DNA from 2 places in the Paenibacillus sp. GCM10027628 genome. Region 2 is predicted to be linked to the other one. Evidence: riboswitches for the same ligand, from Rfam matches in the RefSeq annotation. Region 2 holds a riboswitch; the other holds the start of a gene.

Region 1 (6,548 bases), on a different contig from region 2:
CGCGATGCCCGTATTGCCGCTTGTCGCCTCAATAATAACCGAATCCTTGTGAAGCAAGCCTTTCTCCTCGGCATCCTGGATAATCGCATTACCGATTCGGTCTTTTACACTTCCTGCCGGATTAAAATTCTCCAGCTTTCCAATCAACTCCGCTTCGAGCTCATGGCTGGCACCGTAGGAGCCAAGCGCAAGCATGGGCGTGTTCCCGATCAACTCGGTTAAATTCTGAGCAATGTTCATCTTCCTCATCGCTTATCCCTCCAATTGTAACTGGTATATTCCCATTGAAATAGTAGGTAATACTCACATTAACATGTGGGGGAATGATGTTCAACTTTTTGATCATCGTCAACGCTTTAACGCCCTTTTCTGCCGCTACAGACGCGAAAAGGAGCGAGTTCCCAACAGCAAGGTCCATTATGGACCCTACTACCAAGAACACGCCCCTGTTAAGACTGCTTAAAATAACTTTTTCCCCAACACATGATCCAGCGGAATAAATCCAATCACTCTACTGTCCATACTGTTGTTGCGATTATCTCCCATAACGAAAACATGATCGTCTGGAACCTTCCACTTTGTATCCGCCACTTCCCTCATTTGTTCATTGAGGTACGGCTCATCTAGCGCTACGCCATTGCGGTACATTTTATGATCTTTAAGTTCCAGCTCATCTCCCGCTTTGCCGATTACCCGCTTGATCCATACATGCTTATCGTCGCCTCGGGTAAACAAGCTAAGCAGCGGACTGTCCAGCAAATCGTTCTTGAACGTACGCTTCATATCGACGCGGCTGTCGATAATGACAATATCGCCGTAATTCGGCTCATATTTAAACGTATGCGACAGCTTGGACACGTATACGCGTTGCTGATCGTGCAAGGTAGGGTCCATAGAATGACCCATTACCTTGGTAGATTGAAACACGAACACACCCAGAAAGACAACCAATACAAATGAAATGGCAATGGACCCGAACCAGCTCCATATTTGCTTTAACAGATTCATCGTTCTCGCTCCTTTATGCCTTAGGCTTTATTCGGCCAAGCCATGCTTGAACGCATATATAGCCGCTTGGGTCCGATCTTCTACGCCCAACTTGGCAAGTACATTCGTCACATGAAATTTGACGGTTTTCACGCCGATAAACAACTCGTCGGCAAGTTCTTGATTAGATTTGCCTTTCGCGATTAAGCGAAGAACTTCCATCTCGCGCTCTGTCAACTCCTCATGAGGCTCCGCCGCTGCCTTCGGCTGACGGAAGCGATTCATGATTTTGGAGGCGACTTGCGACTCAAGAATCGACTGACCTTTCGCTGCGGCTCTTATTGCCTGGGCAATTTCGGATGCCCGTGACGTTTTGAGCAAATAACTGAAAGCGCCCGCTTCGATCACGGGGTACATTTTTTCATCATCCAAAAAGCTGGTGAGGACGATTACCTTACACTCCGGATAAAGCTGCAGCAGCTTACGCGTCGTCTCAATACCGTCCATCCCTTCCATGACGAGATCCATTAACACAACATCAGGCCGATATTCTTGGGCAAGACGGATACCTTCTTGTCCATTACTCGCTTCGCCGACAACCTCGATACCGTCTTCCGTCCCTAAAACGGCCGCTAGTCCAATTCGCACCATCTCGTGGTCATCGACCAGCAGCACCTTAATATTCGCATCCAATTGTATCTCCTCCTAAGAGTTTTCTGTAGGAAAGCTTGCATCGTTAGCATAATCGTTGCCGAGAATCGGCACACGAATTTCGATGCGTGTTCCCCGGTCCGGCGCAGTGATAATATGTAAAGAACCGCCGATTTCACTGACGCGCTCTTTCATGGAAACTATTCCATAGGATGTATGCTTTTTCGCATCCAGTTCAAAACCGACACCGTCATCGCGAATCGCCAGACGGATGCCGTCGGGGCGATGCAGCAGCTTCACTTCCAACTTGTTCGCTTTGGAGTGGCGCAGCGCATTGGAAAGCGCCTCCTGAACAATACGGAACAAGTGATCTTCGATTCCCTTAGGCAGACGAATTTCATCGTCCATATCCCATGAAATCGCCATCGGCACCTTGGCCGCCAGCTCCTTCAGAAGCTCAACAAGGCCTTCGGAGAGCCGCTTGCCCTCCAGATGTACCGGCCGTAAGTGCAGCAGCAGCGCCCTCATCTCGGATTGCGCCACAGAAGCCATCTCCTCAATGAGGTGGATTTGCCGCTGCGCTTTCTCGAAATCTTTGTCCAGCGTTCGCCCGACTGCCGTCGCTGTCATCGAAATCGCAAACAGCTGCTGGCTTACAGCATCGTGGAGTTCCCGCGCCAGGCGCTGTCGTTCCTCAATAACAGCCGAGAATTTCGCTTTTTCTGCGAGCTCGGCATTGTCGTTAGAAAGCCGTTGAAGGGAGGTTACTTGTTCCTCCCACCTTTTCATAATACGGCCAAGCTGTTCCCCCAGCCGCCCGATCTCGTCTTCACCGTTTTGAAAGCCGCTGCGGGTGAACGTTCCTTTTTCAAGTAAAATCATCGTCTCCATCAAAGGTTCCAGCCTACGCGTAATGCGATTGCTGCTCCAGAATCCGTGGATGGCTCCGATGCCGATAACAACGCCAATCACCATAAGTGAGAACGTTACGCCCTCCTGCCAGTTTCGAAAAGGCTCGATCATGCCACGTGAATTGAGAAAATAAATAATGACGCCAAAAACAATCAAGCTGAAGAGGATCGATTCGCCCATGCTGCGCCATATCATATTCGTTAATTTCCGTTTATAGCCGTCCAAAGCGCGATGACCCTCCTATAACACTTTGATATTGATATCTCCTACGATGTAAGACAGAACAAGTTTCACCCGATGATCACAATTGTCATAATTGGCGGACTGCCACATGAGCTTATTCAACACGCCGCTTTCTCGCTCGCTTGCAATTTGTATTTGACCAAGGGTCACAGAGGCTGTCACGGTAACACCGATATCATCCGGCACTTTTATGTCCACATCGCCGACAACGCCTTGTAGAATTACCGTCGTTTCCTTTTGCTCCAGGATGGCCAGGGACAGGTCGATATAAGTTTCCCCGAGAATGTACCATATACTGCTGTTGCGTAAAATCCAAGGCTCCCTGCCTAGACGGACGCTATCCACCAGCTTCTGCTTTTGGATGTACGAATCATCCCTATGCACCTGCTTGGAACGAATGAAGAACAAACCGAGCGAAATCAAGACAACGGATAAAACAATCGTGATATGATTGCCAAATAAAATAACGGCCCCCACGCCTATCAATACGTAGCCTTTGCGTTCCCTGCGCGAGCGGAGTCGATGAATGCCTAGCAGAATGAGGACAACCGCAAGAATGGGAAAAAAGCCAATCGTATGATCCAGAAGCAAAAAAAGACCGGCTCCAATCAGCACTAGCGCTGTATTCCGGTTACGGTTGTTTTTGGTTTCTTCTCCCATCGTTGCACCTCCTCTGGCTGCCGTTTATCTTTCATGATTCTTTTTAAGAAACCATTTATACTTCTTACACAAAATGAGCCCGTTTTGCATCTTTCCTAGCATACCATAAGAATGGACGACCTCCAAGAAGCAAATGCTTGCGCCGCAAGGCTTGAGCATCGAAATGAAGGTCGTTTGAACTGAGAAGTGCACCTGTTTGCTTCAGTTGCGAGTCACTGTAAAATCCGCAGAAAGAACTACTTCCTGCCGCGCTTGTTCACTTCGTCGCGCTCATTACCGCGGCGATGCTGCCAGTCATGCTGCAGCTTGCCGCGCAGTGCGTGCCATTCCTGCTGAAGGTTGCCGCCGGCCTCCTTCAGCGTATCCCGCGACAGGCGGCCCGCTTCGCGGAGCCCCTGCAGCGCTTCGCGGCCGAGCTCGCGGCCGGCGACTTCCAGCTCGCGCAGCGTGTCGCGAGCGCCCTGCTCGTGCGGCCCGCCCGGCGGCTGCACGCCGTCACTGTGCGGCGCGGCCCCGCCGCCGCGCGACGCTTCTGCTGCAAGCGAAGCACGCAGCAGCCGCAGCTCCTCCGCGAGCGCGAGGACTTCGTCCTGGCAGCTCGCGTATTGCGCGCGGTAGTGCTCGCACGCCGCTTCCTCGCGCAGCTTCTCTTGCAGCGCGAGCCGTGCGAGCTCCTCCTCGCCGGCACGCATCGCCAGCTCGGCCTGCTCGCTGCGCAGTTGCGCCATCTCGTCTGCGGTCACGCTTTGCCGGCGCAGCTCGAACGCCCGCTGCAGCGCATCCTGATAGCGCTCCTCCAAGACTGCTACCTTCGATGACGATGTGCCTGCAGCTCCGCCGTTGCGCTCATGCATATCCAAACGCTCTTCCGCTTCGTTCCAAGCAGCCTCCGCCATTTTCCCGATCCGATTCAACACTTTCATCTACCGCACCCCATGTTCCATTTATTTTAAAATCGTTGCCTTGCGAATGAGTAATTGCCGTTGACTCCACTCTCGCTGCCGACCTTTGCTTCCTTCATGCTACTATCGTAAACCAAAGCCAACGAGGTCAAAACGGACCCGCGACTGTTTTTCAACCTAGACCAAGGTCCAGTATCCACTCTGGGTTCCCACATTTTGGTCGTTGTTTCATTGAAGCCGATAGTGCTAAACTATTTGAAGCCGAGTCCGGCGCACAGACAAAGTGCCGGTACGGGGGACGATTTACTTGGGGTGAATATTTGCTGATTCTTGAAGCAGACTAGGGAGAACCTTCTTCCCGAACCCGTCAACTAACCTCGGAGGCTCATGAAGGAGGAATACCAATTGAATAGAGTAGCCAAAGGGCTAACGAGCCTTGCTGTGTTCGCCACAGTCTTGGTAGGAGGCTTTATTTCACCATTTTCGGCACATGCGGCTGAAATGGACGTGAAAGTTCAAGTTAACGATGATCTTATCCATTTTCCGGATGCACAGCCTTTTATCGATACGAATCACACAACGCAGGTCCCGATTCGCTTTGTAACCGAGAAACTTGGATATGCCCTTCAGTGGCAAAAAGAAGGAGACCAGATCAAGGTCACTTTGAATAATGAGAAACACACGATCACGTTGACTTCAGGACAAAAAGAAGCAAAAATTGATAATGCCTCTGTGGAGATGGAATCTCACGCTGAATACCAGGACGGCCGCGTATATGTGCCACTTCGCTTTATATCCGAAGCTTCCAGTATTCCTGTTCAGTGGGACTCCGGCAGTAAGCTTGCTATCTTGAGCAAAGACGGCAATCATCACGCTCCCGACTACGAACAGTTTGATGCGACTGCCTATTCAGCTGATCCTTCCGAAAACGGCGGTTTTGGCGCTGTGGACTATCTTGGTAATCCTCTAGCGCTTGGCACGGTTGCGGTTGATCCTAACGTAATCCCGCTCGGTTCCAAGCTTTATATCGAAGGCTATAGCTTTAACGGTCTGCCAGCTGGCGGAATGTATGCTTACGCCACGGATATAGGCGGTTCTGTAAAAGGGAATCATCTTGACATTTTCATTCCCGGTTCCAAGGAATCCTTGAAACAATTTGGCATTCAATCCATTAAGGTCTATCGGGTATCGAACTAAAGGTTCCATGCAAAAAAAGCTGAACGCTGGAGATTTCACTCTTCAACGCTCAGCTTTTTTTACTAGTTAATGTTTAAATCCTTTACAGAACAAAAACGTTAGGAATACCCTTTCTATGAAATTCTGGGCATGCTTAAAAAATGGAGACAAACGTACTGAAACGTTGCTCCCAAGGATCATGGGTCCAATTTTTTATATTTTTCATCTTTCCAGACGAGAAGATGGCGGATTGACAAAGACGACCTGGCTATTAGCCAGGTTTTTCTCATATGAACTTTTGAAACCTTCCCATATTTAACATTCTCCGCCTGCGTATAGGTTTCATTTGCAATCCAGAAACTAGCCTTTATCTGCACGATTTCTGGAGGTACGGAACCCATGCGCAAACCGGTATCCAAGTTTTTGACTTTCATTCAACTCGTTGTTCTCCTTCTATTTTCAACAGCAGCCATGCCTGTTCCCCAAAGCAAAGTTGTTTGGAATGTGGCAACGAACCAAAAACTTGTCGCTCTAACTTTTGATGACGGCCCGAATCCCGTCTACACCCCTCAAGTGCTTGACGTGCTTAAGCAGTACGATGCCAAAGCAACATTTTTCGTGCTGGGCAAACGTGTGCAGATGTACCCTCAAATTGCGATTCGCGAAGTGAACGAAGGCCATGAGATTGCCAACCATACGTATGACCATCATTTTCTCAAACACGTCAGCCCGGAAAAGCTGAAGGAAGAAATTGAACAGACGCAGGAGATCATTTTTGACATTACCGAACAAACGCCCCATGTGTTCCGTCCGCCTGGAGGTTTCTACAACCAATCGCTTTTGGAGCTGGCCAAGCAGGATCGTTTCACAGTGGTCATGTGGTCATGGTACCAAGACACCAAAGACTGGAAGAAGCCGGGAGTTCAAAAAATCGTCCAATCCGTCTTGAACAACATTCACAACGGCGACATCATTTTGTTCCATGATTTAGAGGGAGATTGTACGCAGACTGTGGAA
Region 2 (6,548 bases):
TGACTCTCGAGAAGGTGGAGGATTGCCAAAGGCAAGTTCGTTCCCAAACGTATGGCTTTAGATAAGGACCGGCAACGGCCGGATTTTTTCACCACATATGAATTTATAAGTTTCCGATGTGTCGGAAAACTAAATTCTTATTGGCGAATAAACCTTCAGCTTAACGCGGTCGCACATCTTCGAAAGACCTCGATAGAGGTTTATCTCATATTATTGATGGAAGGGATAGAACCCATCTGTGGATGAGTGTGCCAATAACGCGGAGCTCGGCAAGAATTGCTAAGCTTCTTTATTTTGTCCAGAAAGAAAGGCATTGATAAAACTAATATAATTAGTTATAATGCTAATTAAATTAGTAAACAAGCAAAAGAAAGTGGTGGGCCTCATGTCATTTATTGTGTTTATGCTTTTATTTACGGTTTTATGCGGTTGGCTGGAAGGCAGAGTGTATTCCCATAAGAAAACAAAAAAGGAGAGGATTTGAATGTTTGCTGGACATTTTGGGCTTGCAGCTGCCGTAAAAGCAAAAACTCCGGAGGTGCCTATCCGGGCGCTCATGCTGAGTACACAACTACTGGATGTTATATTCGTACCTTTATTTTTATCAGGGATTGAAAAGATCGATGATAGTCATGGAACAGGGTATGGGGAAGGTATCATTCACGCCGATTATACGCATTCACTGGTCGGTGCAGGCATCATTGCTTTGTTATCGGCTTTGGTTGCTTGGAAATTATGGGGGAAAAGAGGCGGGATCACGATTGGCTTACTCACTTTTAGCCACTGGGTATTGGATCTACTTGTTCATCGTATGGATATGCCGATCTTGCCGGGGAATGTGGGTGGGCTTCCACTGCTAGGATTCAGCCTATGGCAATGGCCCGCTATTAGCGGATCACTGGAGGTGATTTTGATTGTTGTGGGGGCGATATTGTATTATCGTACCCTTCGCAAGAATATCGGAGTATCGGGAATGCAAGCCGCGTCACAATCATCCATAGTTCGTGCTAGAATCGCAGGCGGTGTCATGGCTGCCCTCCTTATAGCGTCTTTCATCTCGGATATAGCAGCTCATTGATAGAGTGATTGGCAACAATTACTAATTCGCAAAAGTTGTAAATAAAGCTCGATTTATGCTAGTCTATCAGAGTAAAAAAATGCCGAATCTCGGAGCAGCAAAAGCTCCGGTACGGGGGACTTCTTCATCTGGGGTGAATGAGCGCTGCTATGCTAGAGCGCACTAGGGAAAACCTCTTCCCGAACCCGTCAACTAACCTCGGAGGCTTCAAGGAGGCAAAGTTTTGAAAGCTTTTGCAAAACGTCTTATTTGCTCATGCGCATTAATTTGCGCCGCAGTACCCGTATTCTCTGTGTCACAGGCACAAGCAGCAGCGCCATCCTCGTCGGTCAAAGTGCAGATCAATGATGAGATTGTGCAATTTCCGGAAGTCCAGCCTTTTATTGATGCTAAGGGTGTGCTTCAAGTTCCGCTTCGGGTTCTTACTGAGAAGCTTGGATACGAAGTAGCATGGGCTAAGCAGGGGAATGAAGTTGTTGTTGGCTTGACGCGAAACAAGCAGTCGATCCTTTTGACCACAGATGTGCAGCAAGCGATCGTGGATAAAAAAAGAATCAGCTTGGAGAGCAGCCCGGTGCTTTATCAAGGGAATACATACGTACCTCTTCGGTTTATTACCGAAACGTTCGGCTCGCCTATCGAGTGGAACGAAGCAAACCAGATTGCGATTGTAGATGCTGATGGCAAGTCGCATAAACCGGCTTGGATCGCACCGCCACCGCCACCACCGCCACCAGCACCTCCAGCTGCACCGCCTGCTCCGTCCATGACGGATCAAATCATACAAACGGCGAACGCTTACATGGGCGTGCCGTACGCTTGGGGAGGGACAACCCCGAACGGGTTTGATTGCTCCGGTTTTGTACGCTATGTGTTTCAATCCAAGGGGATTGATCTGCCGCGAACATCAGGTGATATGCACAATGAGGCAGGAACGCCGGTAACGGATTTGAAGGTAGGGGACCTGGTCTTCTTTGGATCGAAATCGATCGATCACGTCGGCATTTATGTTGGAAATGATGAGTTCATTTCTGCGACTAACAAAAGAGGAGTTGCCATCGAAAGTTTGGCAAGCTCGTACTGGAGCGCTAGATACGTAGGAGCGAAAAGAGTGCTGTAAGTAAGGTTAGGTTTTGAACGCTTGTTTTCAATTCTCTCTTCAAAGAGAGGATCGAAAGCGGGCGTTTCTTTTTTTTGTGCGAAATTCTGCGATTTTTATCGAATTTTTATTGATTTTCACCTATAATGAAGGAATGTTTGGAAGTGAGAAAGCAGGTGACGAGTTGTCCATGCAACTAAGTGTTTGGAAACAATGGTTTCATAGGAAAAAACAATCCGAATCCATCGGTACTTTACATACAAAAGAAATCGCGGCCGCAATTCCAGAGGAGATTATGGGAGTCATCACGCGCTTTTTCAAAACTTACAACCATTTTCTTGGCGCACGCAGCCTGCAAACGGATACGTTTATTAAAGAAGTTTTTTACGCCACGAAGCAGGATCCTAGGGATCAACGCTCTATCGATGAGATGGAGACTTATATTCATCAAAAGAATGTGATGCGCCTCAGATTAAAATCCTATGAAATCGATGAGTTTCTTAGGTTGGGCGAAGACGTTTGCATGATCGGCGTTACGAGAGAATTTAGTAATCATCATAGAAATCGCGTGCTCTATTTTATGATAAAAGAAGAAGGGGCTTGGCGGTTTCATCATATAGCGAGGTCTCATCATGGGACGGTGCTCGATAAATTTCAAGTGAAAGAGCAAGTTGGTTTCGTAGTCGGCAATGAAAAAGCCGCTCTACTGTTCATGACACACGCCCAGTCATCTGACGCATCCACTTATATGACGGGTGATTATGTCCATGTGGAAGGATATCTGGAAGTGGAACAGCAAGTGAGCGGCCAGCTCTACTACAGAATTGTGCGTATCAACCGGGTACATTAAACGTAAGCGAGGCCCGGAAAAGCTGCGGATCCCAGTTGACCCTACCGCCCAACGATTCCATAACCGCACGAAGCGGCATATAAATATGTCCGTCGACGATGGTCGGCGCCTCAGGCAAAGTAACGGCATTTCCGTTCCAGAACATCACGGAGTGGTCCGGTTGCAGCTGAAGCCGGTTGATACCATACTGTACCGTTAGCGTGCGAGTCGTACCGTTCCAATCAAATTGCGCTCCGATTCGCTCCAGAATGCCGCGGAATGGCACCATGCTCGTCTCCTGCTGCAAATACCCTCTAAACTCTTGGACGAATTGTCCATTGACCTCTACCTGAATTTGCGGTTGCTCTAATCGTTCCACAACAAGCGCATTGCTAAGCGCCCTCCCGGGATTCCTCAGCATCGATCCATTGGCGAATAAGGCAGAACTTGCGCCTCCATCCAAATTCATCGCATCCGTTAACCCCAGCTCCAAAAGTACTTGCGCCATATCGGAGATCGTAGCAGTCGATAGTGTGCCTATGATAAGCCGATGGGAATCATCCGTGCCTATAAAACTTCGAACGTTGGCATTCGTTGTTATTTTGGGATCGGTAAAGCCGTCTCTCGTAAAATCAATATCGGGAAGGCCATTGGTCAGAAGTCGGGGACCTGCGCCGACCGCAGCATCCACAGCGGGTAAAGCCGAACTGCTGCCTGAATCCAGGTTGTTCAGGGTTGTTGCTAGTTTAATAGGATCTCCGACATGAATATTCGGTAGCACATAGGTTGAATTATTGGCGCTTGAACCGATAAGCAAGACATACCCATCTTCGGGAATATCAACACCGTCTTGAGTGATGGAAGTAATTTTACCCTCTTGAATGACGGCTTTGGTCGAGTTCGGAAAATCAACCCGTTTCCCAAATGCTCCGGTATACCACACGACTTGATCGTTTTCCGAATCACCATAGTATTTGTTTATACCCCAGGCGGTAAAGGTATAAGGCTTATTTTGGTGGTTAACGGTGACTTTTTGCGTAGTTTCGATACGCTGCAAGCTGGCTGTTTTGTCAGCTAGTACGAGAAAAGCAGAATTGATTCCCGAGTGTATAAGTTCACCAGAGTCGATGAGCAGGCCATTCGGGTAGCGCTTGGTGACGTCTTTTTCATAGGAGTCGAAAAAAGTTCCGTTGATGCCGGCTAGCGCATGGCTTCTTGTCATCATGGAATCGAAAGATTCGTCGTGCCCGATGCCGGCCTCTGCAGTCACTGGCTTCACGCGGATATAAGGATCTTTGAGATCGACGGATATCCATTGGGCTGTGAAAGATTTACCGTTGTAGGAAAGGGTACGGCTTTGGGTCTGGACGGAATCTTGCGCCGATGCGGCGTTAGGTAAGGCGAAAACTGAGACCAGCAGGCCGCTTAGTACTCCGAGGTGTGCAATTTTGTGTTTGATAAGCATGGCTGCGTTCATTCCTTCCGCTCTTATTTCTTTTTTAATTCGCGCAGGGAGTAGAACGTTCCTCTCCAATAGATGCCACCCTGTTTCCAAGTGAGCCAGACCGAGCGAATGATGGTATAAAGAAGAAGCGCAGCGCTTATAGGAAGCTGGTAGGCTTCGCTCCCACGCTTGCCCATGATTCGATCGATCAAAATGCGATACAGCCAGATTTGCAGGATAACGGAGATGCTGAGGGCGACACCCTTCCAATCCCAAAAGACCAAGAGGCCTAGCCATGGGAATATAAAGAAAATCAGCTGCCCGATGCAGGCCAGCAGAGCAATGCCAAAACTGTAATGAAAGCCGGAGAATAGATTTTTCTCCAATCCAGTGATGGCTTCCCTAAGTGAGCGGTACCATTCCACCTGCAGGGTGTGTTTGCCGGACAGCACTTTTTGCTTAAAGCCTGCGCGTTTGAGGAAGATACCGAGCTGTAAGTCATCATCCGGACGCAACGCGATGGACTTGTGTGTGCCGATGGCTTCATAGGCGGCGCGGCTAACCATATTAAAGGCTCCGATGCCGATGCCTTGGCGGCGGGAGCCGTCAATATTGGCCCGCCATGGACGAACAAATAGAGAAAATGAAAACAGAAAAAAATGAACGAAGCCTCGTAACAGCGAGCCTCGGGCGATCATATTTGGCGTCAGCGTGAGGTGATGCACTTCATGTTCCTTCATAAACGCGACGGCATCCGATATAGTTGCAGGTGAAAAAATAATATCCGCATCGGTAAACAGCAAGTACTGACCTCGAGCTTGCAAATATCCTTGATATAGGGCGTGATTCTTGCCAAGCCAGCCTTCCGGCAAATGGGTGATATGAATGATTTGCAACGGAGTGCGTATGCCCTCTTTGTATTCGGACCATTTGCGCAGCTCTTCAAGCTTGACGCCCGTAGCATCTTTAGAACGGTCATTGACAGCGATGATCTCGAGGCGGGGATAATTTTGCGAGAGCAGATGCCGTACCGTATCGAGAATGGTGGACTCCTCTTCTTTGGCGGCAATGATCACAGATACGAGGGGAGGCTTGTCCGGTTGCTTGATTGACCTGGGCAGCGTATGCATCAGATGTAAGCCGCGATAGGCTTCTAACGACATGATAATCCAGTAGAGGAGGATCAGGATTGTGACAATTCCGAGGGTGGACATGGTGCACCTCCTTGTGAAAGAATAGAAGTTGACCGCATTATAACATTGGGCGGAAGCAAGGAGCAATCATCCTGAAGGCTTGAAGAGGAGGGCTTATGGGGGAACAACGTGCTGGGACTCAGGAGCAATACTGGAGAAAAATAAATGGGGAACAGCTGAGGCTGTTTCTTTTAGAAATCGTAAAGGAGAAGGGGCTCAAGCCGGATACTGTGGCATTTGTATGTATAGGAACGGATCGTTCAACGGGTGATGCGCTTGGCCCTCTTGTTGGTTCAAGACTAAGGGAAGCGGGATATCCCATGGTTATTGGCACTTTGGAGGCGCCTTGTGATGCCAGTAATCTCGTGGAGCGCTTGAAGGAAATTCCTGAAGGTAGCGTAATTATAGCAATCGATGCGTGCTTAGGGCAGAAACAATCCGTGGGTTTGTACCAAGTGTCCAATCAACCGCTGGCGCCGGGCAAATCGTTAGGTAAAGTGCTTCCGCAGGTCGGGGATTATACGATCGCTGCGATTGTAAACGCGGACGGACCGAAACAGTATGGGATTCTGCAGACGACTTCGCTTTACAGCGTACTCAAAATGACGGAGGAAGTGACGAAGGCGATTTTGCACGCTTTGCCGATCTGGAGGGTGATGTGAGCACGGGAGAGAATGGCGATGTGCAGAAGGAGTAAAGACAGATGAGACCTGGAGGAAGTATGGGCGGATTAGCTGATAGAATGAATAATCGCCCTAAGGCGAAATTAAAGGATGTATCGGTTCGTAGAATTTGGCAGCTGTTTCATGGCTATTGGGGTCAGTTGATTGCGATTATAGGTCTGGCCCTGGTTGCCGCGGTTATTGGTCTGATACCGCCGCTCGTGATGAAAGAAATTATTGATA

What was found. Region 2 has a riboswitch for cyclic di-AMP ahead of ACFQZT_RS29820 (C40 family peptidase). Riboswitches for the same ligand answer to the same signal wherever they lie in the genome.
Region 1: linked by a shared signal. The riboswitch ahead of ACFQZT_RS18400 (stalk domain-containing protein) and the one ahead of ACFQZT_RS29820 (C40 family peptidase) in region 2 are both predicted to bind cyclic di-AMP.

The regions. Positions count from the first base shown of each region.
Region 1 covers NZ_JBHTHA010000025.1:16,852-23,399, reverse strand. The annotation lists gene cysK (cysteine synthase A) at 1-249, opposite strand, end outside; gene lepB (signal peptidase I) at 460-1,008, opposite strand; gene ACFQZT_RS18420 (response regulator) at 1,036-1,680, opposite strand; gene ACFQZT_RS18415 (sensor histidine kinase) at 1,693-2,775, opposite strand; gene liaF (cell wall-active antibiotics response protein LiaF) at 2,791-3,453, opposite strand; gene ACFQZT_RS18405 (PspA/IM30 family protein) at 3,690-4,376, opposite strand; cyclic di-AMP (ydaO/yuaA leader) riboswitch at 4,605-4,756, shown strand; gene ACFQZT_RS18400 (stalk domain-containing protein) at 4,761-5,552, shown strand; gene ACFQZT_RS18395 (polysaccharide deacetylase family protein) at 5,931-6,548, shown strand, end outside.
Region 2 covers NZ_JBHTHA010000048.1:124,023-130,570, reverse strand. The annotation lists gene ACFQZT_RS29825 (permease) at 485-1,078, shown strand; cyclic di-AMP (ydaO/yuaA leader) riboswitch at 1,149-1,300, shown strand; gene ACFQZT_RS29820 (C40 family peptidase) at 1,302-2,198, shown strand; gene ACFQZT_RS29815 (hypothetical protein) at 2,368-3,027, shown strand; gene ACFQZT_RS29810 (phosphodiester glycosidase family protein) at 3,011-4,483, opposite strand; gene ACFQZT_RS29805 (glycosyltransferase family 2 protein) at 4,495-5,664, opposite strand; gene yyaC (spore protease YyaC) at 5,760-6,305, shown strand; gene ACFQZT_RS29795 (ABC transporter ATP-binding protein) at 6,365-6,548, shown strand, end outside.